Regions from separate parts of the Polaromonas sp. LjRoot131 genome, predicted to be linked through region 4. Evidence: predicted binding sites of a transcription regulator. Region 4 holds the regulator's gene; each other region holds the start of a gene.

Evidence for each region. Region 4 encodes sigma-54, which starts transcription at its own class of promoters, with help from an activator protein. Its sites were predicted from a motif close to TGGCANGNAANCTGCTTT; they were not measured.
Region 1: a site for sigma-54 is predicted at 3,339-3,356, ahead of glnK (P-II family nitrogen regulator). Genes of this name have one in related genera too.
Region 2: a site for sigma-54 is predicted at 2,573-2,590, ahead of ACSQ27_RS05795 (formate/nitrite transporter family protein). Genes of this name have one in related genera too.
Region 3: a site for sigma-54 is predicted at 1,727-1,744, ahead of ACSQ27_RS12180 (ammonium transporter). Genes of this name have one in related genera too.

What each region holds. Positions count from the first base shown of each region.
Region 1 is NZ_CAXUPF020000002.1:313,944-320,917, reverse strand. It holds gene glcE (glycolate oxidase subunit GlcE) at 1-94, opposite strand, end outside; gene ACSQ27_RS11910 (SMP-30/gluconolactonase/LRE family protein) at 183-1,109, opposite strand; gene amt (ammonium transporter) at 1,269-2,819, opposite strand; gene glnK (P-II family nitrogen regulator) at 2,850-3,188, opposite strand; gene ACSQ27_RS11895 (YifB family Mg chelatase-like AAA ATPase) at 3,496-5,055, shown strand; gene ACSQ27_RS11890 (3-oxoacyl-[acyl-carrier-protein] synthase III C-terminal domain-containing protein) at 5,396-6,379, shown strand; gene ACSQ27_RS11885 (NAD-dependent epimerase/dehydratase family protein) at 6,376-6,974, shown strand, end outside.
Region 2 is NZ_CAXUPF020000001.1:1,248,087-1,255,060, reverse strand. It holds gene ACSQ27_RS05800 (protein kinase domain-containing protein) at 1-1,526, opposite strand, end outside; gene ACSQ27_RS05795 (formate/nitrite transporter family protein) at 1,591-2,403, opposite strand; gene ACSQ27_RS05790 (cupin domain-containing protein) at 2,724-3,128, opposite strand; gene ACSQ27_RS05785 (SDR family oxidoreductase) at 3,384-4,139, opposite strand; gene ACSQ27_RS05780 (ketopantoate reductase family protein) at 4,289-5,203, opposite strand; gene ACSQ27_RS05775 (LysR substrate-binding domain-containing protein) at 5,290-6,219, opposite strand; gene ACSQ27_RS05770 (NADPH-dependent F420 reductase) at 6,328-6,972, shown strand.
Region 3 is NZ_CAXUPF020000002.1:362,587-369,560, reverse strand. It holds gene ACSQ27_RS12185 (hypothetical protein) at 1-147, opposite strand, end outside; gene ACSQ27_RS12180 (ammonium transporter) at 180-1,673, opposite strand; gene mrdA (penicillin-binding protein 2) at 2,091-4,163, opposite strand; gene mreD (rod shape-determining protein MreD) at 4,354-4,872, opposite strand; gene mreC (rod shape-determining protein MreC) at 4,869-5,792, opposite strand; gene ACSQ27_RS12160 (rod shape-determining protein) at 5,857-6,900, opposite strand.
Region 4 is NZ_CAXUPF020000004.1:291,875-298,848, forward strand. It holds gene argS (arginine--tRNA ligase) at 1-638, shown strand, start outside; gene ACSQ27_RS18950 (SPOR domain-containing protein) at 697-1,338, shown strand; gene ACSQ27_RS18955 (thiol:disulfide interchange protein DsbA/DsbL) at 1,467-2,129, shown strand; gene lptA (lipopolysaccharide transport periplasmic protein LptA) at 2,278-2,901, shown strand; gene lptB (LPS export ABC transporter ATP-binding protein) at 2,918-3,700, shown strand; gene ACSQ27_RS18970 (RNA polymerase factor sigma-54) at 3,835-5,370, shown strand; gene ACSQ27_RS18975 (THUMP domain-containing class I SAM-dependent RNA methyltransferase) at 5,512-6,933, shown strand.

The DNA.
Region 1 (6,974 bases), on a different contig from region 4:
TGCCGCCGCCGCGCAGGCGCAGCGGCGTGCCGGTGGCCGCCGCGGCGCGCACGCGCTCGGCCAGCGCGGCGCTGATGTCGGTATCTGGAAGCATGGCCACGATGGTAAGCGGCGGCCGCGGTTGGCGGTTTGATTTTTTTGAACGCGGCCTGTTCGGTTTTTTCCGGCAGCCGGCAGAGACCTCAGTCCTGGAAGAAATTCACCGGCAAGCCGGGAACCTCGACCTGCATGGAAAACACGCAGCCCGAATCGGGAAAGTCCTGCAATTCCTGCGCGGGCCGGTTGTAGCGCGCGGTCGTGAGGTACAGGGTCTTGAGGTCGTCGCCGCCGAAGCAGGGCATGGTGGGGCAGCGCGCCGGCACGGCGATCTCGGCCAGCAAGGCCCCGCTGGGCGAGAGCTTGAGCAGCCGCCCGCCTTCAAACATCGCGACGTAGTAATTGCCCTCGGCGTCGACCGCCGCGCCGTCAGGCCGGCCGCCGTAGCCGGCCATGCCGGGCTGCCAGCCGTCGGGCTTGCCGGGCCACTGCGCGAACACGCGGGCTTGCGTCATCGCGTTGCTGGCGCTGTCCCAGTTCCAGGCGCGGATGACGTGGCGCGGCGTATCGGACCAGTAGACCGTTCCCGCATCGGGCGACCAGGCCAGGCCGTTGGCGATGATGGCGTCGCCGGCCTTGCGCTCGAGCACGGGCGGGCGGCCGCCGCGGCAGTCGAGCGAGAACAGCGCGGCCGTGGCCTTGTCGCGCGGCTCGTACATGGTGCCGGCCCAGAAACGGCCCAGCGGGTCGGCCTTGCCGTCGTTGAAGCGCGTGGTCGCGGTGTCGTGGTCGGCCCGCATAAGCTGCCGCAGCTCGCCGCCCCATTCCCTGGCGCGGTAGATGCCGTCACGCAGTGCAATCACGAGGCCGCTGTTATCGCCGTTGGTGCGCGCCGGCGCGATGCTGCCGGGCTCCGAGGGCATGGCCCAGCTCTCGACCGTGCCCATGAAGACGTTGCAGCGGTGCAGCTGCCTGCCGGGGATGTCGATCCAGTAAAGCATCTGCTCGTCGGGATGCCAGAACGGCGACTCGCCGAGCCCGCTGGGCGGTGCAGCAAGGGGTTGCCAGGTCATGAAGGTGCCTCCGCGTTGGTGTGAACAGCCGCCACTTTAACGCCCCGCAAAAAAAACAGCCCACCGGCTTGCACCGGCGGGCTGAACATCCAAAGGAGACTCTCAGTAAATATCAAAAGGGAAGAGCCGCCTCTGAGGGCAGCCCTGCCCGCCGCTTCATCAGCGGTTGTAAGCCGTTTCGCCGTGGGACGTGATGTCCAGGCCTTCGCGCTCGTCCTCTTCGCTGACACGCAGGCCGATGGTCAGGTCGACCACCTTGTAGGCGATGAAGGAAACCACACCGGACCAGACGATGGTAATCAGCACGGCCTTGGCCTGGATCCAGACCTGGCCTGCGATGGAGTACGCATCGGGTGCCACCATGGCGACGGTGGTCCAGTCGGCGACGGCGCTGGGGCCGCCCAGGCTTGGCGAGTTGAAGACACCGGTCAGCAGCGCGCCGATGATGCCGCCCACGCCGTGCACGCCGAACACGTCCAGCGAGTCGTCGGCGCCCAGCAGCTTCTTCAGGCCGTTCACGCCCCAGAGGCAGGCGAAGCCGGCGACCAGGCCGATGATCAGGCCGCCGCCGATGCCGACGTTGCCGGCCGCGGGGGTGATGGCCACCAGGCCGGCGACGGCGCCGGACGCGGCGCCCAGCATGGAAGCCTTGCCGCGCATCAGTGCTTCACCGACGCACCAGGCCAGCACGGCGGCTGCCGTAGCACCCAGGGTGTTGATGAAGGCCAGGGCGGCGAAGCCGTTGGCTTCCAGGGCGGAGCCGGCGTTGAAACCGAACCAGCCCACCCACAGCAGTGCGGCGCCGACCATGGTCAGGGTCAGGCTGTGAGGCGCCATGGCTTCCTTGCCGTAGCCGATGCGCTTGCCGATACAGAAGGCGCCGACCAGGCCCGCGACAGCGGCGTTGATGTGCACCACGGTGCCGCCCGCGAAGTCCAGGGCGCCCATCTGCCAGATGTAGCCGGCCTTGCCGTTCATCGCGTCGACCACTTCCTTGCCGGTGTAGGCGTCAGGACCCATCCAGAACCAGACCATGTGGGCCATAGGCGCATAGCTGAAGGTGAACCAGATGGCCATGAACAGCAGCACGGCGGAGAACTTGATGCGTTCGGCGAAGGCGCCGACGATCAGTGCGCAGGTGATGCCGGCGAAGGTGGCCTGGAAGGCGGCGAACACAATCTCGGGGATCACGACACCCTTGCTGAAGGTCGCGCCGTTGGCGAAGGTGCCCGCGACGTTGTCCCAGATGCCCTTCATGAACAGCCGGTCGAAGCCGCCGAAGAAGGCATTGCCCTCGGTGAAGGCCAGGCTGTAGCCGTAGATGAACCACAGCACGACGATCATCGAGAAAGTCACCATGACCTGCATCAGCACCGACAGCATGTTCTTGCTGCGGACCAGGCCGCCGTAGAACAGCGCCAGGCCGGGCACGGTCATCATGATGACCAGCAGCGTGGACAGCATCATCCAGGCGGTGTCGCCTTTGTTGGGGACGGGTGCGGGCGCCGCGGCGGCCGCGGGTGCGGAGGCCGCTGCAGCAGCTGCCGGGGCGGCCGCGGCTGAGGCGGCAGGTGCGGCGGACGCGGCGGCTTCAGCCGGTTTGGCTTCCGCGGCCGAAGCGGCGGGCGCGGCGGCCGGGGCTTGCGCCATCACGGCGCCGCTTGTGAGCAGGCTCAGTCCCAATACAAGGGAGGCAAGTAGTTTTTTCATGTCGATGTTCTCTTTATTAGGGGTTGAGCCTTACAGCGCTTCCTTGCCGGTTTCACCGGTGCGGATGCGCACGACCTGCTCGAGGTTGTAGACAAAGACCTTGCCGTCGCCGATCTTGCCGGTACGGGCAGCGCCCTCCACCGCTTCGATCACGCGGTCGACCAGGTCGTCGGACACAGCCGCCTCGATCTTGACCTTGGGCAGGAAGTCGACGACGTATTCCGCGCCGCGGTACAGCTCGGTGTGCCCTTTCTGGCGCCCGAAGCCCTTGACTTCAGTCACGGTGATGCCTTGCACGCCAATACCGGACAGCGCTTCGCGCACTTCGTCCAGCTTGAACGGTTTGATGATGGCCGTTACGAGTTTCATTTCAGGTTTCCTCCAAGGATGAATAAGGAAGCGGCCCCTCGGTGCACCGCCCCGGCTGCTCTACAGTTTCTGGGCGCATGAAGATCAGAGCGCTCCGGTTCAGGGATTCCGAGGGTTGCCACAACAGGTCTTCAGATTCCGCAGGGTTCAATAGCACGTACCGTGCCAAAGCAGCCGGGCTTATGGGCCGCAAGTCCGCCTGTTTCCCGCCCCGGGCCTGGGGCGTTCTAGAATCTGGAAAAACAACTAGCACCAGATTGGGGCGCAAATCGCGCACAACTTTGGGGCAAAACAGGGGAGTTGCTTCATGAGCTTATCTTTAGTGCACAGCCGCGCCTTGTTGGGGCTGGAGGCGCGGCCCGTCTGCGTCGAAGTGCATCTGGCCAACGGCCTGCCCAGTTTCACGCTGGTGGGCCTGGCCGAAACCGAGGTCAAGGAGGCCCGGGAGCGCGTGCGCTCCGCCATCCAGAACACCGGCCTGGAGTTCCCGGCCAACAAAAGAATCACCGTCAACCTCGCGCCGGCAGACCTGCCCAAGGATTCCGGCCGCTTCGACCTGGCGATCGCGCTGGGCATACTCGCGGCCAGCGGCCAGGTCGACGCCCGCAAGCTTGAAGGTTATGAATTCGCCGGCGAGCTCTCGCTGGGCGGCGACCTGCGGCCGGTGCGCGGCGCGCTCGCCATGAGCCTGGCGCTGGCGCGCACCGAGCGCGCCGCCGCGGGCACGCTGCCCAAGCTTGTGCTGCCCGACGCCAGCGCCCAGGAGGCCGCCCTGGTTCCAGGCGCGGAGATCTTCCGGGCGCAGCACCTGCTCGACGTCGTCAGGCAGTTTTTGCCGGGCGACGCGCCGGTTGAGGCGCTGGACGGCTGGTCGCAGGTGAAACCGGAGGCGCTGCCCGCGCCATCGGCCTACCTGGACCTGGCCGACGTGAAAGGCCAGGCCGCGGCCCGGCGCGCGCTCGAAATCGCGGCGGCCGGCGGGCACAGCGTGCTGATGATGGGCGCGCCCGGCTCCGGCAAATCCATGCTGGCCCAGCGCTTTGCCGGCCTGCTGCCGGCCATGACCACAGAAGAAGCGCTGGAAAGCGCGGCCGTGGCCTCGCTGGGCGGCCGTTTCTCTTTGGATAAGTGGGCGCAGCGCCCGACCTGCGCGCCGCACCATACCGCCAGCGCCGTGGCCTTGGTCGGCGGCGGTTCGCCGCCGCGGCCCGGCGAGATCTCGCTGGCGCACCGCGGTGTGCTCTTCCTCGACGAACTGCCCGAGTTCCCGCGCGCGGCACTCGAGGCACTGCGCGAGCCGCTGGAGTCCGGCTGCATCACCATCTCGCGCGCCGCGCAGCGCGCCGAATTCCCGGCGCGCTTCCAGCTGGTCGCGGCCATGAACCCCTGCCCTTGCGGCTACCTGGGCTCCAGCCTGCGGGCCTGCCGCTGCTCGCCCGAACAGGTCTCGCGTTACCAGGGCAAACTCAGCGGCCCGCTACTGGATCGTATAGACCTGCATGTGGAAGTCGGCGCCCTCGCGGCCGACGAACTGGTGAACGCCCCGCCCGGCGAGGCCACGGCCGACATCCGGCTTCGCGTCGTCGCGGCGCGCGACCGGGCCCTCGCCCGGCAGGGCGGCAGCAACCAGGCACTCGAAGGCCGCGCCATCGATGCGCAATGCCAGCTGGACGACGCAGCCGCGAAATTCCTCAACACGACCGCCGCCCGTCTGGGCTGGTCGGGGCGCAGCATCCACCGCTGCCTCAAAGTGGCAAGAACCATCGCCGACCTGGCCGGCGCGCAGGCCGTGCAGACGGTGCATGTGGCGGAGGCGGTGCAGTACCGCAGAGCGCTGAAGGCGGGATACGGTGACGGCGGACGTTGAAATCGGGTTGGCGCGGTCACGGCGGCATTTTTGGGATTTTTACAAGTGAGCGCATCTGAAGTGTCCTGGCGCTATCTATTGAGTACCTTGGAACGATACTTCTATACTTCCAAGCAATCAAAGTCTCATTCAGTGCCACTGTGCGTGTTCTTGTCGGTATCAAGCACACTAGCTTGATGCGGATTTTGTTACGCCCGGCCCGGAAAAGCCCCGCAAAGCTTCAGTTTGCCGGGTTATCTCCGGCCTCACCAGGGAACTGAATGTCAGGAAGCACAAAGATTTCATCGCAGGATCGCGCTTCGCCAGCGCGCTACGGGTGCCCATCACACCCCGTGGGCGAATGAGAATTCCTGTTCGCGTGATTGCCACCGGTAAGGCGCTGCCATCGCTGCGCGTAAGTTCTGAAAGCCTGGACAAAAGCCGCGGCTGGCCGGCCGGCCATACCTTTGCCCAAAGCGGTGTCCGCGTCAGGCACTTTGCGGCCGAAGGCGAAAGCCAGAGCCAGCTTGGCGCTTCGGCGCTGGCGGACGCGCTGCAGCGGGCCGCCTTGCCCGTGTCCAGCATTGATTTACTGATTTCCGCTTGCGGCGTGCCTGAACAGGCCCTGCCGTCCACCGCCTGCTTTATTGCCGGGCATGCCGGCCTGCCGCGCGGCACCCCGGCCTTTGACGTCAACGCCAGCTGCCTGGGTTTCATGGCCGCGCTCCGTGTCGCCGCGGGCCTGCTGGCGAGCGGCGGCTACGAACGCATCGCGGTCGTCGCGTCCGACATGGCTTCGCGCGGCCTGGACTGGGACGAGCCCGAGGCCTCGCTGATCTTTGGCGACGGCGCGGCCGCCGTCATCCTGGAAAAAGGCGACGGCGCCCAGGGCATTGCGGCTTACCGCATGGAAACCTTTCCCGAAGGCAAACGCTTCTGCGAGATTCGTGGCGGCGGCTCGCAGCGCAATCCGCCCAACGCCACGGTGCCGAAAGATTTTCTGTTCCGCATGGACGGCCGCGCCGTCTTCAAGCTGGCCGCCAAGGTCATGCCGCCGTTTCTGGAGGCACTGATGGCGCAAACCGACGGCGGCAAGGCGTCCATCGACCTCGTGGTGCCGCACCAGGCCAGCCACCTCGGCATGGCGCATGCGGCGCGCAATCTGGGCTTGCCGGCGTCGCAGATCGTCAATATTTATGAAACCCACGGCAACCAGGTCGCCGCCTCCTTGCCGACGGCGCTGCACGAAGCGGTCGTCACGAACCGGGCCAAAGCCGGCGACCGCCTGTTGCTGATCGGCACGGCGGCGGGGTTGACGATCGGCGGACTGGTGCTGGACCTGTGAAACGCGTGCTCGTCACCGGAGCAACGGGCGGGCTGGGCCGCAACGCGGTGGAAGCGCTGCTGAGCCGCGGCATCGAGGTGCGTGCCACCGGCCGCAACCTGGCGGCCGGTGCGACGCTGTCCGCGATGGGCGCGGAGTTTGTGCCGCTGGACCTGGCGGCGACCGGCGACACCGCTTCCACGGGCCTGGCTGCGCTGGTGCGGCATGTCGATGCGGTCTGGCATTGCGCAGCGCTGTCGTCGCCGTGGGGCAAAGCGGCCGACTTCACCGCGGCCAACGTCACCGCCACGCGGCAGCTGTTGCAGGCCGCCGGCCATGCCGGGGTGCCCCGCTTTGTCCATATTTCCACGCCCGCGCTTTACTTCAATTACCGCGCCCAGCTGGGCATCCAGGAAAGCTTTCGGCCGGCCGCGTATGTCAATGACTACGCACGCACCAAGGCCGAAGCCGAAGCCTGCGTGCAGGACGCGGTGCCGGCTTTTCGCCACATGCACTGCAGCATCCTGCGCCCCCGCGCCATCTTCGGCCCGTACGACCAGGTGCTGCTGCCGCGCATCGCCCGCGTGCTGCGGCAACGCGACGGCCGGCTGCCGCT
Region 2 (6,974 bases), on a different contig from region 4:
ATCCAGGCCGGAATCTCGCGGTCTTCGTAGAGCACCGAGTCATAACGCAGCTTGTCCTGCGCGGAACGCGTGCGGCATTTCGCCACCTCGGCGCCATAGGGCAGCTTGCCGGTCAGCATCTGGTAGGTGATGACGCCGAGCGAAAAAAGGTCTGAGCGCGGGGTGCCGCCCTCGCCCAGGAAATACTCGGGCGCCGAATACTGGGCCGTGCCCAGGATGTCGTTGTGCCCACCAGGTGTGTCGGCCTCCACCAGGCCGGCCACGCGGGTGGCGCCGAAGTCGATGATCTTCGCGGTGCCGGTGGCGTCGATCATGATGTTCTCGGGCCGCAGGTCCTGGTGCAGCATCTCGTGCCGGTGGAAGGCGCGCAGGCCCTTGGCGATCTGCTCGACCAGGCCGCGCACCACCTCCAGGCTGGGCCGGGGGTTGTCGATCATCCACTGGCGCAGCGTCTGCCCGTCGATGTATTCGGTGGCCACATACACATAGTGGCGCTTGCGCGTCGGCATATAAGGCTTGAGCACATGGGCGCTGTTGATGCGCCGGGCGATCCACTCTTCCGTCAAGAAGCGCTCCAGGTAGGCCGGGACGCCGCCCAGGTCTATGGACGGCGTCTTGAGGATGACCAGCGCGCCGGTGTCGTTGTCGGTGGCCAGGTAGATGTGGCTGCGGCTGCTGCCCTGCACTTCGCGGACGATGGTGTAGCCGTCAAACACCGTCCTGGCCTCGAGGATGGGGGGGAGCGGCAGGCCTGAGAGCTGCTGCACCATCTCGCCGGCTTCGCGCCGGGGCAGCGCATCGACGCGCACGAGCTGGACCGTGAGGTTGTCCTCGCTACCGCGCTGAAAGGCTTTGTCGACAATGGCTTTCGCGGCGGCTTCCAGGCCTTCGGGCGCATCGGCGCCGCCGCGGATGATGGCGGCCATGTCGTGCTCGCTGACGTGTTCGTACACGCCGTCGGTGGCCAGCAAGAAGATGTCGCCCTGCTCCACCGGCTGGGTCTGGTAGTCGATCTCCAGCTGGGGCTTGAAGCCCAGCGCGCGGCCCAGGTAGCTCTGGCCCTGGGCAATCCACACGCGGTGGTCGTTCGTCAACTGCTCCAGCGCCTTGCCGCGCAGGCGGTAAATGCGTGAATCACCGACATGAAAAATATGCGCGGTGGTCGACTTGATGACCATAGCGCTCAGGGTGCACACATAGCCTTTGTCGCTGTCGTAGCGATATTGGCTTCTCTGCGTCTGCGCATGCAGCCAGGAGTTGGTGGCGCTCAGGATGCGCTCGGCCGAGGTCTTGACCGACCAGGCTTCCGAGGTGCAGAAATAGTCTTCCAGGAAACCGCTGACGGCGTACTGGCTGGCCACGTCGCTGACGGCGCTGCTGCCGATGCCGTCAGCCAGCGCAATGGCAATGCCCTTGGCGCTCAGCTGCGGCTCCACCGGCACGTAGATGCCGTGGAAATCCTGGTTGGTCTCCTTGCGGCCCTTGTCCGAATACTGGCCTGCCGATATCTTCAGTTCAGGGGACATAAGGGGGTACCGGCAAAGCCCTCACGCATTCGTGCATGCACGAGGGCTTTGTACTTGAAGCGGATTATTTGATGGAACGTGTGGGTCCGGTTTTAATGTGCGTGGCGTACAAGGTCAAGCCCGTGAAGGCCAGGCCGCCCACAAGGTTGCCCAGCACCGTCGGGATTTCGTTCCAGATCAGGTAGTCCATGATGGTGAAATGCGCACCCAGCAACAGGCCGGAGGGGAACAGGAACATGTTCACGATGGAGTGCTCGAACACCATGTAGAAGAACAGCATGATGGGCATCCACATCGCGATCACCTTGCCGCTGACCTGGGTGGAGATCATCGCACCGACCACGCCGGCCGACACCATCCAGTTGCACAGCATGCCGCGCACGAACAGCGTGAGCATGCCGTTCGCACCGTACTTCTGGTAGCCCAGCGTGCGGTTCTCACCCACCACGCCTATGGCCTTGCCCACCGCGCTGGGCTCGGTGGAAAAGCCGTTGGTGACATAGATGGCCATCATCACGGCCACCGTGAAGGCGCCCAGGAAGTTGCCGGTGAAGACCAGGCCCCAGTTGCGCAGCACGCCCTTCAGCGTCACGCCCGGGCGCTTGTCGATCAAGGCCAGCGGGCACAGCACGAACACGCCCGTCAGCAGGTCGAAGCCGAACAGGTAGAGCATGACAAAACCCACCGGGAACAGCACGGCGCCCAGCAGGGGCTGGCCGGTCTGCACATTGATGGTGACCGCGAACCAGGCCGCCAGGGCCAGGATGGCGCCGGCCATGTAGGCCCGGATAACGGTGTCGCGGGTGGACATGAAGATCTTGGACTCCCCCGCGTCCACCATCTTGGTCACAAATTCCGAAGGCACTAAATACGCCATGCGATCCTCTTGTCTGTAGTTGTGGGCCTCAAAAGGCCAAAAAAAATCCACCCCCAGGCGCCCCCAAAAAATGGGAGGCTGGAAGTGGACGCCGTTATCCATTAAATCCGCCGGGCAGCGGCCCGCGGGCCACGCCATGCCCAGCCGTCATTAGCCGGACGGATAGGTCAAAGCAACTACTGTGCCGTGGGGAATGCGGGTGGAAACCGGCCTTTCTGCCCCGCCATGCGACGGCGGCAGGCGCGCATTGCCCCAAATGCGTGCACCGGGCCGCGGCGGGCTCGACATTTTGGTGCCTGCGGCCCGGCCGGGACCGGTGGCTACTTGACCAGTTCCAGCACCTCGGCTTTTTTCTTCTTGAGCAGCAGCACCAGGAATTTCGCGGGCTGGGTGCTGCTGGCGTTGCGGCCCACGGTGTGGATGTCCTTGGGGCCTTCATAAAAGCTCTGGCCGGCGGTCAGCGTGACTTCCTTGCCGCCCTTGACCTGCATCACGATGGAGCCTTCGAGCACATAGACAAAGGCGTGCGCAAGATGGCGATGCACCGGGTCGGCCGCGCCGGGGGCGTAGTCGACGGTGATCATCAGGCCTTCCTTGCCGGGCATGTCCGGCAGGTCTTGCGCCATCACCGGCGTGACACGCACGCCTTCGGGGCCGGCGGCCAGGGCCGGCTGGGCGAGCAAGGCGGCGCTTGCGAGGAACAGGGAGGTGCAGATATTTTTCATGGTGGGGCTTTCACAGGGTTGTTTGATGCGGCTCGGAATTGAGGCACCTGCCTTTAAGACGATTCAGGGCGCCGGTTTGTGACCGAGTCTTGCCCCTTCCCCCGTTGGGGGAAGGTGGGGATGGGGGCCTCGCGGCCATCGATTGCCTGGCGGGCGTGGAACAGGGAAACCGGGGAGCCCCCATCCCAGCCTTCCCCCAGAGGGGGAAGGAGTGACTGCGCTTAGCCTTCCCTAGAGGAGGAAGAGTGGCCGCGCTTATTTCGCGGCTTGCGACCTGGCGAACCAGTCCTCAAACCGCACCGTGCCCAGGCGTGCCTTGCCAACAGGCACCAGGGTGTCGTCCTTGAGCTCGGCGCCGAAGTAGCGTGCCTGCGGGTCGGCGACGACCTTGCGCGGGTCATTGCTTGCGGTCAGGAAGCGCTGGACGAGGTCCGAAAGGCGAACCTTTTCCGGGCCGGCGATCTCGACCGTGCCGTTGACCGGCGCGCCCAGCGTGAAGTCGGCCATCGCGGCGGCCACGTCGTCGGACGCGATAGGTTGCACAAAGGCCGGCGACAGGCGGACGATCTGCCCCTCGGTGCCCGACTGCGCGATGCCGCCCAGGAACTCCATGAACTGGGTGGAGTGGACGATGGTGTACGGGATGCTGGCGGCCCGGATGAGTTTTTCCTGCGCGATCTTGCCGCGGAAATAACCGCTTTCCACAAGCTTGTCGGTGCCGACGACTGAAAGAGCGATGTGGTGCGTGACACCGGCGGCCGCTTCGGCCGCGAGCAGGTTGCGGCCCGAAGTTTCAAAAAATTCCAGCACGGCCTTGTCCTCAAACGAGGGCGAGTTGGCCACGTCGACCACCACCTGGGTGCCTGCCAGGACTTCCGCCAGCCCTTGGCCGGTAAGGGTGTTGACGCCCGACGCCGGGGATGCGGCCACGGCCTCATGGCCGCGCTGGCGAAGGATGTTGACGAGTTTGGATCCGATGAGGCCTGAGCCTCCGATGACGACGATTTTCATATGTGCACTTTCTGGTCCAGGGTGGAAGGTTAAGCGGCTCGAAATTGAGTACCACCTGCCTCTATGACGATTGACGCTGCCGGTTTGTGACGCCTGCGCCCTGCCCTTGCCATTTCTCTTGCACCTTCTCCCTCTGGTCTCCCGCTGAGTCAGGCTGCCGCGGCCTTGCCTTCGAGCAGCTTGACCATAGACCACAACACTCGATTGGCCGGCACGGCCACCCCCAGCGCGTCACCGCGTTTGACGATCAGGCCGTTGAGGTAGTCGATCTCCGTGGGCTTGCCGCGCGCCAGGTCTTGCGCGGTGGAGGCATATTGATTCGGCATGCTGGCGGCCAGCTTTTCGACGGCGGTGTGCACGTCGCCGGCCACCTGCACGCCTTCGGCCTTGGCCACGGCCAGGCACTCGGCGACCACGTCGCGCATCACGTCCACGACGCCCACGCCCTGCACTGTCTTGCCGTAAGGCAGCTGGGCGATGGCCGAGACGGCGTTGTAGGCGCAGTTGAGGATGAGTTTGGCCCACAGCGCGCCGCGCACATTGGCGGAGATCTCGGTGGGCACGCCGGCCGCGACCAGGGCTTGCGCGGCGTTGTCGCTGCGGGCTGAAGGCTCGATGACCAGGTCGCCGCGGCCGTGGTGCTTGAGGTGGCCGGGGCCGGCCATTTCGGTCGCAACATAGACCACGGCGGCGGCCACCGCGGTGCCAGGCAGCACCGCGCGCAGGCGGTCGGCGTTGTCCACGCCGTTTTGCAGACACAGCACCAGGGTGTCGGCCGCGAGATGCGGCCGTATCAGCGCGCCGGCCGATTCGGTATCGGTGGACTTGACGCAGAACAGCACCAGGTCGGCGCCCTTGACGGCGGCCGGGTCGCTGCTGGCGGCCAGGCGCACGTGTTCATCGAACATGCGGGTTTCCATGCGCAGGCCGTCGCGTTCAATCGCCTCCACATGCTGGGGCCGCGCGATCAGCACGACCTCATGCCCGGCACGCGCCAGCATGCCGCCGAAATAACAACCGACGGCGCCTGCGCCCATCACGGCGACTTTGAGGGATTGGGTCATGGAGAGCTGCCTTCCGCTTGGCGGGAGATGTGAAGACAGCGATTGTGTTGCAAGTCCGCCGTGTCTGCTGGCGGCGGGAGGCAAACCTAAGCAAGGCTGCCGGCAAAGCGCCGGGCCAGTTGCTCACGCTCGAAGGCCTCCGCCACAAAGTCGATGAAGACACGCGTCTTGGCGGGCATCTGGCTGCGCGTGGCGTAATAAATCGAAATGGCGCCGGCATCCACATACCAGCGCGGCAGAAGCCTGACGAGTTCGCCGCGTTCCAGTTGCGGCAGCACGTCGGGCAGGGCCAGCAAGGTCACGCCCAAGCCCATCAGCGCCGCTGAGCGCATGGCCGTGGGGTCGTTCACCAGCACCGACTCGGCCTGGGCGGCCGGCATTTCGACGCCGGCCGTGTCGCGCATCACCCACTGGCGAAGCCGGCCGGTGGCGCTGGAACGCATGACGATGCCGCTGAGCCCGGCCAGGCCTGCGGGGTCGGTGGGCGACGGGCGGCCGGCCATGTAAGCGGGCGAAGCCACGGCGATCAAATGAATCGGCGCCAGGGGGCGCGACACCACGCCGGGCGCCAATTCGAAACCGCCGCCTATGGCAGCGTCATAGCCTTCGGCGATCAGGTCGACCGGGCGATTCTCGAAATACCAGTCGGGGCGCACCAGTGGGTAGCGATCCAGGAAGGCCGGCAGCAGCGGCAGTATGTGTTCGACGCCAAAGGTCGGCGACATGCTGACCTTGAGCGTGCCGGCGGGCGCGCCGCTGTCATCGGCAAGCGCCGCGATGGCGGACTGCAGCGCGTCGAGGTTGCCGGCGATGGAGACCAGGAAACGCTCTCCGGCTTCGGTCAGCGTGAGCTTGCGCGTGGAGCGCTGGAACAGGCGCACGCCGAGGTTGCGCTCCAGCATCGCGACATTGCGGCTGACGGCCGCGGGCGTCAGCGCCAGGCGCCGCGCCGCTTCCGAGAAGCTGCGGCTTTCGGCGCTGCGCACAAAGGATTCGAGGTTGGCCAGGGTTTCCATCGTCGCATCTTAAAGTAATGCTTGAAGATAATTCAAGCCATTACCGGCTTATCAAAAGGCAATCAAAATCCCATCATTCACCCCATCAACAACCCAAGGAGTGAATTCATGTCTACCCCCGTCAACACCGTCAACACCGTCAACACCGTCAACACCCCCAGCATCGGCATCATCGGTTCCGGCGCCATCGGCTCGGCCATCGCCGCCATCCTGGCCCGCCACGGCATCCCCGCCACCCTCTCGAACAGCCGCGGCCCCGGCTCGCTCAAGGAACTGGTGCACGGCCTTCCCGGCATCACGGCCGGCACGCGTGAAGAGGCGGCCGCCAAAGACATCGTGTTTGTCGCCGTCAACTGGGGCCGCCTGCCGACCGCGCTGGCCGGCCTGCCCGATTTCGGCGGCCGCATCGTCATCGACACCAACAACCCGATCGAGGCGCCATTGTTCAAGCCCGCCGAACTGAACGGCCGCCTCTCGAGCGAAATAGTCGCGGACCTGGTGCCCGGTGCGCGCGTGGTGAAGGCCTTTAACCACCTGGCGGCCGCGCTGCTGGCCACCGACCCGGCCGACCGGGGCGGCAAGCGCGTGATGTTTTATTCAGGCGACGACGCGGCCGCCAAGGCCACCGTGGCCGCGCTGATAGCCCGGCTCGGCTTCTCGGGCATAGACCTGGGCGCACTGGCCGTGGGGGCGCGCCTGGCGCAGTTCCCGGGCGGCCCGCTGCCGATTCTCAACCTCGTGCATTTCGCGTAAGG
Region 3 (6,974 bases), on a different contig from region 4:
GGCCGCTTTCTCGCGCGCAAAACGCGCGATCTCGGCCGCGTACTCATGGTTGCCGGCCATCCACTCGGTGTCGGTCACCCGGCCGGTCTTGCGGCGCAGCAACACGTGAAGATGGGCGGCGATGGCGATTTTTTCGCTGGAAGGCATGGTGTGTGTCCTTCAAAGTGAATGCCGGCACATCAGGTGCCCAGGCGTTCGGCATGCTGGGTGATGTCCAGGCCGTCGCTCTCCGAGGCCTCGCTGACGCGCAGGCTGACAAGCAGCGAGGTGACCCACAAGGCCAGCGCCGTCATGAACAGGCTGTACAGCATGACCGCGCCCGCGCCTATCGCCTGCGTGAGCACGCTGCCTTCCACACCCGAAATGGCCTTGCTGGCGAACACGCCCGTGAGCAGCGAGCCGACGATGCCGCCTACCCCGTGCACGCCGAACACGTCCAGCGAGTCGTCGGCGTTGAGCAGGCGCTTGAGGCCCGTGGCGCCCCAATAGCAGGCCAGCCCCGCGGCCACGCCGAACACCAGCGCCGCGCGCGGCGAGACAAAACCGGCCGCCGGCGTGATCGCGACCAGGCCGGCCACCAGGCCCGAGCACAGGCCCAGCAGCGAAGGCCGGCCGCGCACCGCCCACTCGGCCGCCATCCACGACAGCGCGCCGGCCGCGGCCGCGATGTGCGTGACCGCCATGGCCAGGCCCGCCCGGCCGTCGGAGGCCACCGCGGAGCCGGCGTTGAAGCCGAACCAGCCCACCCACAGCATGCCGGCGCCGGCCATGGTCAGGCCCAGGTTGAAGGGCGTGAAGGGCTCGCGGCCGTAGCCGTGGCGCGGGCCGAGCACGTAGGCGCAGACCAGCCCGGCCATGCCGGCATTGATGTGCACCACCGAGCCGCCGGCGAAGTCCAGCGCGCCCATGCGGGCCAGCCAGCCGTTGGGCTCCCAGACCCAGTGGGCGATCGGCGCATACACCACGACCGTCCACAGCGACATGAAGATCAGCATCGCGGAAAAGCGCATGCGTTCGACGAAAGAGCCGACCACCAGCGCCGCCGTGATGATGGCGAAAGTCAGCTGGAACATCGCGTAGACCGACTCCGGGATGTTGGGCGCGACATGGCTGACCGCGACCTTTTGCGCGTCCTTCACGTAATCCAGCCCGGTGAACCAGAAGCGCTCGGCGCCACCCACGTAATGGCCCCAGGCACTGCTGCCGGGGGTAAAGGCGATCGAATAGCCCACGGCGAACCACAGGAGGCTCACCACCGCGCAGATGGCGACAACGCAGGCCATGACGTTGAGCACACTCTTCTTGCGCACCATGCCGCCGTAAAAAAGGGCGATGCCCGGCAGCGTCATGAGCAGCACCAGCGCGGTGGAGGTCATCATCCAGGCGGTGTCGGCGCCGTTGAGGGTCTCCGCCCCCACCAGGCCCGGGCGGGTCAGGGGTGCGGGCGGCGGGGCGGATGCGGGTACTGCGGGGGCCGAAACCGCGGCTGCGGCCGCCGGGGCCGCTGGCGGTGGCGCGGGGGCGACGACGGGCGCCGCAGCCTCAGGAGCAGCGCCGGAAGCCGCTACCGAGGGAACGGAAGCCGGCGCGGCAGGCGCCTGCGCCATGGCCTGCTGGCAGGCCATGCCCATCCAGATCGACAAGCCCCACGCCGTAACGCTCTTCAGGTGCATACATGCCCGCCTTTCTTGCAGTCAGCCAACAATTCGTAACAACCGCAAGGCAGCAGGCATAAGTCATGCCAGCGCTTTATAGGGACGATTTGGGCGGTTTTCGGTGCAAATGCGTACACGCGGTGCACGCCGGGCGCCATGGTGTGGCACGCCGCACCAGGGACTGCAGCCGCCCCTCCGCAGAATCCCGGGGGCGGGAAACCCCCAATGCACTATGTCAGTGCGCGGGCTACATTGGACGACTTGCTGACGAGCCTTGCTGCTCGCAACGCGAGGAGCCGAGGAGACACGAGAGAGCCACTAGAAGTACATATCAGCAGCAAGGCATTCCACAAGATGCCCTGCTGCAAAAAGCGCTGGTAACCCCAGCGCTTTTTTTATGCCCGCCGTTTTCCGGGGGCGCCGGGCAGCCGGCGCTCAGTCGGGGTTGATGCCGGCTGCGGCCATGGGCGGAGTCAGCTTGCTGAGGGCTTCGGCAATCGCCGCCGCCTTGGCCTTGCCGGCCGCTGTTGCCGCGGCGGCGGTGGGCCCGGAGGCTGGGGCGGACAGCAGGCCGGCCACCTCGGCCGCCTGGCGCGGCTTGCCGATGGGCGCGGCGGCCAGGCCTTTTTGCACCGCCACCATGTCTTCCTCGCTCGGATACTGGCCCAGCAGCACGTAGTCAAACACCCGGCGCGCAATCGGGGCCGCCACGCCGGCGCCCCAACCGGCGTTTTCGACGATCACGGCCAGCGCGATCTTGGGGTCTTCGGCGGGCGCGAAGGCCATATAGACGGCGTGGTCGCGCTGGTACTCCTCCATCTTGGCGCTGTTGTATTTGTCTTTCTGGCCGATGGTGACGGCCTGCGCCGTACCGGTCTTGCCGCCGCTCAGGTAGCCGGCGCCGGCAAACACCCGCGCCGAAGTGCCTTCCTGCGTCACGCCCACCAGGGCCTTGCGCACGATGGCCACGTTTTCGGGCTTGTAGCGCAGGTCTTCGCCGGGTTCGGCCGGCAAGGGGTGCATCACGCGCGTCACCGGGTCTTGCGTGCCGATCACCAGGCGCGGCCGGCGCTTGACGCCGTTGTTGGCCAGCGCCGCCGTGGCCTGCGCCAGCTGCAGCATGGTGAAGGTGTTGTAGCCCTGGCCTATGCCCAGCGAAATGGTTTCACCGGGGTACCACTTTTGCTGCGCCGCGCCTCTCTTTTTGTAGGCCTCGCGCTTCCACTCCTGGCTGGGCAGCACGCCGGCCAGTTCACCGGCGATGTCGATGCCGGTGATTTGCCCGAAGCCCAAGGGCTTCATGAAGTCGTGCATGGCGTCCACACCGAGCTCATTGGCCAGCGAGTAGTAATACACATTGCTGGACTTGACGATGGAGCGGTACATGTCGACCGCGCCCAGCGCGATGTCGCCGTGGCTGCGGAACACGTGGCCGCCGAAAGCCCAGGAGGCGTTGTCGTTGACGATGAAACTGGCCGAGCGCTTTCCGGTTTCCAGCGCCGCCATCGCCATGAAGGGCTTGTAGGTCGACCCCGGCGGGTAAGTGCCGCGCAATGCGCGGTTGAGCAGGGGTTTGTCGAGCGAGTCCCGCAGGTACTGCCAGCTTTCCGTGTCGATGCCGTCCACGAACAGGTTGGGGTCAAAGGTCGGCTTGCTGACGAAGGCCAGCACGTCGCCGGTCTTCGGGTCCAGCGCCACCAGCGCGCCGCGCCGGTCGCCGAACATGTCTTCGACCAGCTTCTGCAGGCGTATGTCGAGCGACAGCCGCACGGTGTTGCCGGGCGTCGCCGGACTGCTGGCCAGCTTGCGCATCGCGCGGCCGCCCGCCGAGGTCTCGACCTGCTCGACACCGGTGATGCCGTGCAGCTGCTGCTCAAAGCTTTGCTCTACGCCCAGCTTGCCGATGTAGTCGGTGCCGCGGTAATTGCCTTCGTTCTCGCTGCCCTCAATGATTTCCTTCTCGGCCTGGTTGATGCGGCCTATGTAGCCCACCACATGGCTGCCGAGTTCGCCGTAGGGATAGCTGCGGAACAGCCGGGCCTTGATGTCGACGCCGGGAAAGCGAAAGCGCTGCGCCGCGAAACGCGCCACTTCCTCGTCCGTCAGGCGCGTGCGGATCGGCAGCGACTCGAAACTCTTGGACTCCTCGCGCAGGCGCTTGAAGCGCCGCTTGTCGCGCAACTGGATGTCGACCACCTTTTCCAGCGCGGCGATGGTTTCCTCGAGGTTCTCGACCTTGGACGGCGTGATCTCGAGTGTGTAGGCCGAGTAGTTGGTCGCCAGCACGACGCCGTTGCGGTCCAGGATCAGGCCGCGGTTCGGCACGATGGGCACGATGGCCGTGCGGTTGCTTTCGGCCTGCTCGTTCAGGTCGGCATGGCGGTACACCTGCAGGTACACCAGCCGCGCCGCCAGCAAGGCAAATGCGCACAGCACGATCAAACTCGCCACTAGCACCCGCGCGCGAAAGCGCGACAGGTCGGCTTCAACGTTGCGTAACTCAGTCATCGTGGTGCGACTCTACTGCCGCCAGAAAGTGCCCGCAAGACGCGCGATTAACCCCGGAACCGCAAAGGCGATGCGAAGCGAGCCGCACAGGCCAGCAGGGGCCGCGGGACTGGCTTTGCCAGACCGCAGGCGCAGCGGCCCCCTTGGGGGGCAGCGTATTACACGAAGTGAAAAGCGTGGGGGCCCACATCTAGAGTGGTCGGTTTTGGTCGGGGTCCGGCGCCCGCCGCTGCGGCACCAGCAGCAGCACGCTCACGACGGGCCACAGCAAGGCCTCGATCAGGGGCGCCAGCAGCATGACCCATCCGGGGAAAATGCCGCCGCCTATCATGCGGATCACAAGTTCCACGCCGTGCGCCATGGCGAACAGCGGCAGCACCTGCAGGGCCTGCGAGGGCACGGTGAACCAGAGCAGGCGGCGGTGGATCATGGTGGCGAAAAAGCTCAGCGCCGTGTATGACAGCGCGTGCTGGCCCAGCAGCGAGGACTGGTGCACGTCCATGCCCAGGCCGAACATGAAGGCCACGCCTATGCCCACGCGCAGCGGTTGGTGCACGTTCCAGAACACCAGCACCAGCGCCAGGAAGTCGGGCATCCAGGGCACGCGCCCCAGGGGCAGCATGTCCAGCAGCAGCGCCGCGATGAGGCTGCACCAGATGAACACCGGGTTGGCGGGCAGCAGCAGCTGCTGGCCGGAGCGCATGATCATTTCGCGGCCCCTTTCTTCTTGGGCGCCGGTTCAGGCGCGTCGGGCTCGGGCCTGGGCGGAATCTGGCCGGTGCCGGGCTTGACCACCATGACGTGGCGCGCGCCGGTCACCAGCGCCTGTGGCGTGCAGAAAATCTTGGCGAAAGCCGACTCGGCGCGCCGCTCGATGCGGCTGATCTTGGCCACCGGCAGGCCGGCCGGGTAGACGCCGTCCACGCCGCTGGTGGTCAGCAGGTCGCCCTGCTGCACGTCCGAATTGCTGCCCATGAAACGCAGCTCCAGCCCGCTGCCGGACACCGTGGGGTCGCCAAACGCCACGCTGCGCGCGCCGGTGCGCACATTGAGCACGGGAATGGCCAGGTCGCGGTCCACCAGCAGGGTGACCTCGCTGACCAGCGGGTGCACGCGCGTGACCTGCCCCAGCACGCCGGACTCGTCCAGCACCGGCGAGCCCAGGTCCACGCCCTGCGCCATGCCCTTGTCGATGATCACCTTGCGGGTGTAGGGGTCGGCCGCGTCATACAGCACCTCGGCGGCCATGACCGGCGTGTTGAGCTGCTCGCGCAGGCCCAGCAGCTTGCGCAGGCGGTTGTTTTCCTGGGTCAGCTGCTCAACCTGGCCGGCGCGCAGCGACTGCAGCGCCAGCTTGCGGCCGGCCTCCTCGCTGGCCAGCTTGGCCTGGCTCAGGGTGGTGAAGTATTCGCCGCTGCCGCGGACGGCGCGCACCGGCTGCAGCGCCAGCCATTGCACCGGGTACAGCGCGGTGGCCAGCACGGCGCGCACCGGCTGGGTGATGCGAAAACGGGTGTCCGCGACCATCAGGAACAGCGACAAGGCGCTGAAGAACATCAGCTTGGACAGCGCCGACGGCCCCTGCTTGAAAAAGGGCGGCGGGGATCTGTCAAGGGTTCCTAAGGGCATGGTTCGCTGTCAAGCTGGCCCCGCTTCATGCCAGGCTTGCGGCATGAAGTACGGCATGTAGCGCTTATTCCGAAGTGAAGATGGAACCCAGGCGATCCATGCGCTCCAGCGCGATGCCGCAACCACGCACGACGCAGGTCAGCGGGTCTTCGGCCACCAGCACCGGCAGGCCGGTTTCCTCGGCCAGCAGGCGGTCCAGGTCGCGCAGCAAGGCGCCGCCGCCGGTCAGCATCATGCCGCGCTCGGCGATGTCGGCGCCCAGCTCGGGGGGGGTCTGCTCGAGCGCGTTCTTCACGGCGCTCACGATGTTGTTGAGCGGGTCGGTCAGGGCCTCGAGGATTTCGTTGCTGGAGATCGTGAAGCTGCGCGGCACGCCTTCGGAGAGGTTGCGGCCCTTGACTTCCATTTCCTTGACTTCGGAGCCGGGGAAGGCCGAGCCTATGCTCTTCTTGATGGCCTCGGCCGTGGGCTCGCCGATCAGCATGCCGTAGTTGCGGCGGATGTAGTTGATGATGGCTTCGTCGAAGCGGTCGCCGCCCACGCGCACACTGCCCTTGTAGACCATGCCGCCCAGCGAGATCACGCCGACCTCGGTGGTGCCGCCGCCGATGTCGACGACCATGGAGCCGCTGGCTTCCGACACCGGCAAGCCGGCGCCGATCGCGGCAGCCATCGGCTCTTCAATCAAGTAGACGTCACTGGCGCCGGCGCCCAGGGCGCTTTCACGAATCGCGCGGCGCTCGACCTGGGTGGAGCCGCAGGGCACGCAGATGATGATGCGCGGGCTGGGCTTGAGCAGGCTGCGCGGATGCACCATCTTGATGAACTGCTTGAGCATCTGCTCGGTCACGGTGAAGTCGGCGATCACGCCGTCCTTCATCGGGCGGATGGCCTCGATGTTGCCGGGCACCTTGCCGAGCATGGCCTTGGCTTCGTGGCCGACGGCCTGGATGGTCTTCTTGCCTTGGGGGCCGCCTTCGTGGCGGATGGCGACGACGGAGGGCTCATCGAGCACAATGCCGCGGTCGCGTACGAAAATCAGGGTGTTGGCGGTGCCAAGGTCAATGGCCAGGTCGGTGGAAAAATACCGACGGAATGCTTCAAACATATGCAGGGGTCCAGTTGGGGCATGAGCGAACTTCGTTGCTCCATCGCCTTTTTATTGATCAGCAATTATGGGGA
Region 4 (6,974 bases):
CCCGCGTGCGCGCCGGGCTGCAGGCCGCCGGCGAGGGCATTCCGCAGGGTTACCCCGACTACGTGCTGCACACCATGGTGCGCGTGATGCGCAACGGCGAAGAAGTCAAGATCTCCAAGCGCGCCGGCAGCTACGTCACGCTGCGCGACCTGATTGAATGGACCAGCGCCGACGCCGTGCGTTTCTTTTTGCTGAGCCGCAAGCCCGACACCGAATACATCTTCGACATCGACTTGGCCCTGGCCAAGAACAACGAGAACCCGGTGTACTACGTGCAGTACGCGCATGCGCGCATCTGTTCCATCCTCACCACCTGGGCCGGCCAGGGCGGCGACGAAGCCAGCCTGAAGTCGGCCGACCTGTCGGCGCTGGACAGCCCCCAAGCCCAGGCACTGATGCTGCTGCTCGCCAAATACCCCGAGATGCTGGCCAATGCGGCAGCCGGCCTGGCGCCGCACGACGTCGCGTTTTACCTGCGCGAACTCGCGGCGAGTTACCACAGCTATTACGATGCCGAGCGCATCCTGGTCGACGACGAGGCCGTCAAGCGCGCCCGGCTGGCGCTGGTCGCGGCAACCGCGCAGGTGTTGCACAATGGCCTCGCGGTGCTGGGCGTGAGCGCCCCGCGCAAGATGTAATGCAAGCAGGCGGCAGCACCCTAATTTTCAGGACAAGACAATGAACGTGGGCAAGGGAATGAACACTCAAAAAGGCGGAACCCTGCTGGGTTTGGTGATTGGCGCGCTGATCGGCCTGGGCGCCGCGCTGGCCGTGGCGGTCTACATCACCAAGGTGCCCGTGCCTTTCATGAACAAGAGCCAGGCGCGCAACCCCGACAGCGATGCCGCGGAAGCCAAGAAGAACAAGGACTGGAACCCGAACGCGCCGCTGGCCGGCAAAAACCAGCCCAAGCCGCCGGCGCCTGCCCAAGGCCCCGCCGAAACGCCCAGTGTCGCCGTTCCCGACCCGTCCGCCGGCTCCAAGGCCGCGGCTTCGGCGCCCGCTAAAACCGCCGCCGCCAAGCCGGCCCCCGCGGCCGACCCGCTGGGCGACCTGGCCAAGGCCAAGGTCGAAGGCCTGTCGTCCAGCCCGGGCGTGGACCCTTTCAGCTACTTCATCCAGGCCGGCGCCTTCCGCACGCCCGAAGACGCCGAACAGCAGCGCGCCAAGCTGCTGCTGCTGGGCATGCAGGCCAAGGTCACCGAGCGCGAGCAGGCCGGCCGCACCGTGTACCGCGTGCGCCTCGGGCCTTTCGATAAAAAGGAAGACGCCGACAAGGCCAAGGAACGGCTGGACAACAATTCCATCGAAACCGCGCTGGTCCGCGTACAGCGCTGAACCCCGACCGCCGATAAGCTGAACTTTTCACGACGCGGGTGTACAAACCCCTGTGCCCCGCACCTTGAGGGCTGCCGTCCGGAGGGGCGGTTTACCCACCATTTCCGTCATACCAGGAGAAGAATCTGATGCAACGCCGTGAGTTTTCGTTTACAGCCGCTTCGGCTGCCGCCGCCACCCTGGGCGGCATCGCCCTGCCCTCGCTGGCGCAAGCCCAGGCCAGGGCCTTCAAGGACGGCGCCGATTACCTGACGCTGGACAAGCCGGCGCCCACCGAGGTCCCCGCGGGCCAGGTGGAGGTGGTCGAGTTCTTCTGGTACAGCTGCCCACACTGCAATGCCTTCGAGCCGCAGCTCGAGGCCTGGATGAAGCAGGCGCCCAAGGATGTGACCGTGCGGCGCGTGCCGGTGGCCTTCCGCCCTGATTTCGAACCCCAGCAGCGTCTTTTTTACGTGCTGGAAGCCATGGGCAAGGTCGAGGAGCTCCACAAAAAGGTGTTTTACGCCATCCACGTGGAAAAACTTGCGCTCGCCAATGCCGACTCCATCACCACCTGGGCCGAGAAACAAGGCCTCGACAAGGCCAAGTTCGTCGAGATGTACAACTCCTTCACGGTCACCACCAAGGCCCGCAAGGCCACGCAGCTGCAGGACATCTACAAGGTCGACGGCGTGCCGGCCCTGGGCATTGCCGGGCGCTATTACACCTCGGCCACCCTGGCCCAGAGCATGACCCGCGCCCTGCAGGTCACGGACGCGCTGATCGCGCAGTCGCGCGGCAAGGCCAAATAAGGCGTCCGGGGCCGCAACGGCCCGCCGCCCAAAAACCCGCCGCATTCCAGGCGGGTTTTTTTATGCCCCTAATATTCCCCGTGCAAGCCATTCCCGCAGCTTGCATGGCTACAATGGCCGAACCCCAAAGCAGCAAGATTCGTGCCTTATGAAACACCCCCTTTATTCCCTCATCCTGCCGGCCGCTTTGGCGCTGGGGGCGGCATTTCCGGCCTGGGCTGAAAAAGCCGACCGGGACAAGCCCATGAACGCGGAGGCCGACGCCCTGCGCTATGACGACCTCAAGCAGACCAGCGTGTTCACCGGCAACGTGGTGATCACCAAGGGCACGACCATCGTGCGCGGCGCGCGGGTCGACGTCATGCAGGACCCCGAGGGCTACCAGCAGGCGGTCTCCATCGCGGCGCCCGGCAAGCTGGCCTTCTACCGGAAAAAGCGCGACGGCGTGGACGAATACATCGAAGGCGAAGGCGAGCGCATCGAATACGACAGCCGCGCCGACCTCGTCAAATTCATCACGCGCGCCGTGGTGCGCCGCTACAACGGCGCCACCCTGGTGGATGAAACCACCGGCGCCGTGATCGTCTACGACAACAACACCGACGTCTTCACCGTGGACGGCGGCGCGCAGAACAAGACCGCCGCCAACCCGAGCGGCCGGATACGCGCCATGCTGTCGCCGCGCGCCGCCGCGTCGGCCCCGGCCAGCGTACCCGCGGCCCCGCCCGCCGCCCTGCGCCCCAGCACCACGCTGGGCACTGAAAAGAACTAGAAAGAACCTTTCACAGATGGATGTGGTGACTGACACTTCGGCGGCCCCCGCCGCCACCCCCAGCCGCCTCGTTGCGCAAGGGCTGCAAAAATCCTACGGCAGCCGCAAGGTCGTCCAGGACGTCTCGGTGGCCGTGCAAAAAGGCGAGGTCGTGGGCCTGCTGGGCCCCAACGGCGCCGGCAAGACCACCTCGTTCTACATGATCGTGGGCCTGGTGCGCGCCGACGCGGGCGAGATTTCCATCGACGGCCAGTCGGTCGAGCACATGCCGATTCACCTGCGCGCCCGCCTGGGCCTGAGCTACCTGCCGCAGGAAGCCTCGATCTTCCGCAAGCTCACGGTGGAGGAAAACGTGCGCGCCGTGCTCGAACTGCAGCTGGGCACCAACGGCAAGCCGCTGGGCCGTGCCGAGATCGAGTCGCGGCTGGACGGCCTGCTGCAGGACCTGCGGGTAGACCACCTGCGCAATTCGCCGGCGCCGGCGCTGTCGGGCGGCGAGCGCCGCCGCGTCGAGATCGCGCGCGCCCTGGCCACCCAGCCGCGCTTCATCTTGCTTGACGAGCCTTTTGCCGGCATTGACCCGATCGCCGTGATCGAGATCCAGCGCATCATCGGCTTCCTGAAGTCGCGCGGCATCGGCGTGCTGATCACCGACCACAACGTGCGCGAGACGCTGGGCATCTGCGACCACGCCTACATCATCAGCGACGGCCACGTGCTGGCCCAGGGCACGCCCTCCGAGATCGTGAACAACGCCGATGTGCGCCGCGTCTATCTCGGTGAACACTTCAAGATGTAGGATGACACTCCCCCTGTTGTCGCTCACTTCGTGTAGCTCCCTCCCCCCCGAGGGGGCGGCGCCTGCGGCCTGGCAAAGCCAGTTCCGCGGCCCCTGCTTGAACTCTTTCTGCTCTCCCGTCAGAAATCTTTGAGATGAAGCAAGGCCTGTCATTACGCGTCTCGCAGCATCTTGCGCTGACGCCCCAGCTGCAGCAGTCGATACGGCTGTTGCAGCTGTCGACGCTTGAGCTGAGCCAGGAAGTCGAGCAGATGCTCGACGAAAACCCGTTTCTCGAGGTGGCCGAAGAAACGGCGGTGCGCGAAGAGTTCGGGCTGGAGCACCTCAACACGCCGGTCAGCCAGGACAGCCGCGAGTTTGAATCCGCGGCGGATTCGACGGGCGGCGGCGCGGAGGATGCCGGGACTTCGGCCCCCGCCGATGCCGAGGTCAGCGCGGAGCCCAAGCTCGAGGAAAGCTGGGAAGGCGACGGCACGGTGGAAACCACGCCCGACGACAGCGAATGGGGCAGCGATGCGCCGGCGCGCAAGAACAACAACGACGAGGGCGACACCGAGGCCTCCGACCTGACCGGCGCCCACGAGTCGCTGCAAGACCACCTGCACCGCCAGTCGCTGGGCCTGCGTCTGTCCGAAGAAGACCGCGCGGCCCTGCATTTCCTGATCGAGTCGCTCAACGACGACGGTTACCTCGAAGACAGCCTGGCCTCGCTCGCGGCGGGCCTGGCCGGCGACGACCTGGAACAGGCCGAGGACCTCGAGCAGCGTTTTGCCATGGCGCTCAAGCTGCTGCATCACATGGAGCCTGCCGGCGTGGGCGCGCGCAACCTGGCCGAATGCCTGGGCCTGCAGCTGCTGGACTGCAAGGACTGCGAGGAGACCCGCGCCGCCATCGCCATGTGCAAGCAGCCCATGGAGCTGCTGGCCAAACGCGACGTGAAACGCCTGTCGCACCTGTGCGGGTTCACCGAAGCCGCCGTCCGGGGCGCGATCGCCGTGATAGGCCGTCTCGACCCCAAACCCGGCCGCCGCTTCGTGAACGTGGAGCGCAACCTGATCGTGCCCGACGTCATCGTCGTGAAGTCGGGCCGCGGTTTCAAGGTCTCGCTCAACGGCGACGTGATGCCGCGCCTGCGCGTGCATGACATCTACGCCAACGCCCTCAAGCAGCACAAGGGCCAGGGCGGCCAGGCGCTGCAGCAACGGCTGCAGGAGGCGCGCTGGTTCATCAAGAACATCCAGCAGCGCTTCGACACCATCCTGCGCGTGAGCAGCGCCATCGTCGAGCGGCAGAAAAACTTCTTCACGCACGGCGAGCTCGCCATGCGCCCGCTGGTGCTGCGCGAGATCGCCGACGAGCTGGGCCTGCATGAATCCACGATTTCGCGCGTGACCACCGCCAAGTACATGGGCACGCCCTTCGGCACCTTTGAGCTCAAGTACTTCTTCGGCTCCGCCCTGGGCACTGAAACCGGCGGCAACGCCTCCAGCACCGCGGTGCGCGCGCTGATCAAGCAATTCGTCTCGTCCGAGAGCCTGAAAAAGCCGCTCAGCGACAACCAGATTTCCGAAATGCTCAAGGAGCAGGGCATTGAATGCGCGCGCCGCACCGTGGCCAAGTACCGCGAGGCGCTGCGCATCGCCCCAGCTAATTTGCGCAAATCGCTATAACTCCGATTCTCGGGCGCATGGCGGCGTTGCGCGGTGCCCGGAATCCTCATGCACCGCAAGTGCATTCCGGTTCCTGCGCTCCGTGCGCCTTGCCCGGCATCCCGATAATCGAATTTCCAGCAGTCCTTTGAAGAATCCGACATGAACCAGCTCCAGTTATTTTTACCGTGCGCCGCGGGCGTTGAAACCTTGCTGGCCACCGAGGTCAAGCGCGTCACCGGTATCGACGGCAAGGCCTGGCGCGCCGGCGTGCAGTTGCAGGCTTCCTGGCGCGACGCGCTGCAGCTCAACCTGCACAGCCGCCTGGCACAGCGCGTGCTGATCGAGCTGCAGCACAACCAGTACCGCAGTGAACAAGACCTGTACAACGCCGCGGCCAACGTGGCCTGGGAAATCTGGTTCACGCCCAAGCAGACCTTCAAGGTCGAGATCACCGCCCAGCACAGCCCGCTGCAAAGCCTGAACTTCGCGGCACTGAAGATCAAGGATGCGATCGCCGACCGTTTTCGCGCCAAGTTCGACGACGTGCGGCCCAGCGTCGACACGCGCTGGCCCGACGTGCGCGTCTATGTGCACCTGACGACCGACACCGTCACGATTTACATCGATACCTCGGGCGAACCGCTCTTCAAGCGCGGCTGGCGCGAAGACAAGGGTGATGCGCCGCTCAAAGAAACCCTGGCCGCCGCGATGATCGCCGCCAGCGGCTGGGACCAGCTGTGCAAGGACGGCGTGCCGCTCTACGACCCTTGCTGCGGCTCGGGCACCATCGCCATCGAGGCGGCGCAGATCGCCTGCAACATCGCGCCCGGCATCAACCGCCGTTTCGCCTTCCAGAAATACCTGCCCTTCCAGGGCCATGTGTGGGACGGCCTGCTGGACCAGGCCGAGGCCGCCATCACCGAACCCACGGCGCCGGTGTTCGGCAGCGATGTGTCCTTCCGCATGGTCGACTTCGCCGAACGCAATGCCGAGCGTGCCGGCGTGGCCAACGCGGTGGAATTCCGCGGCGGCGACGCGCTGCAGCGCATGCCGCCCGCGCCCTCGGGCGTGATGCTGGTGAACCCGCCCTATGGCGAGCGCATCGACGTGGCCGGTGTGGCCGGCATCACCGGTGTGCAGGGCCGCGACCAGCGGCGCCAGCAAAGCCGGGACGTCCAGCACGACCACCGCAACCAGCCCATCGACGAGTTCGGCCAGCCCTTGAACCCCGATGGCGGCGACAGCCGCGAAGAGCCCGCCTTCGAAACTTCGCGCGACCGCTCGGCCAACCCCGGCCGCGAGCAGGCGCAAAACGCCTGGGGCGAGGAAGCGGCCGACTTCTTTCCACAGCTGGCCGCGCACTGGAAGAAAAACTACGCGGGCTGGACGGCCCACGTGCTGACGCCTGACCTCAAGCTGCCCGGCAAGATGCGCCTGAAAGAATCGCGCCGCGTGCCCATGTGGAACGGTCCGATCGAATGCCGGCTGTTCCGCTTCGACATGGTGGCCGGCTCGGCGCGCGGCAAGCCGGCCGGCGGAGCGGGTGCCGATTCGCCGACCGATTCGCCAGACAAACCGTGAGCGCAGTGCTGCAGTCGGCCGCGGCCCTGCCTGCGCAGGGG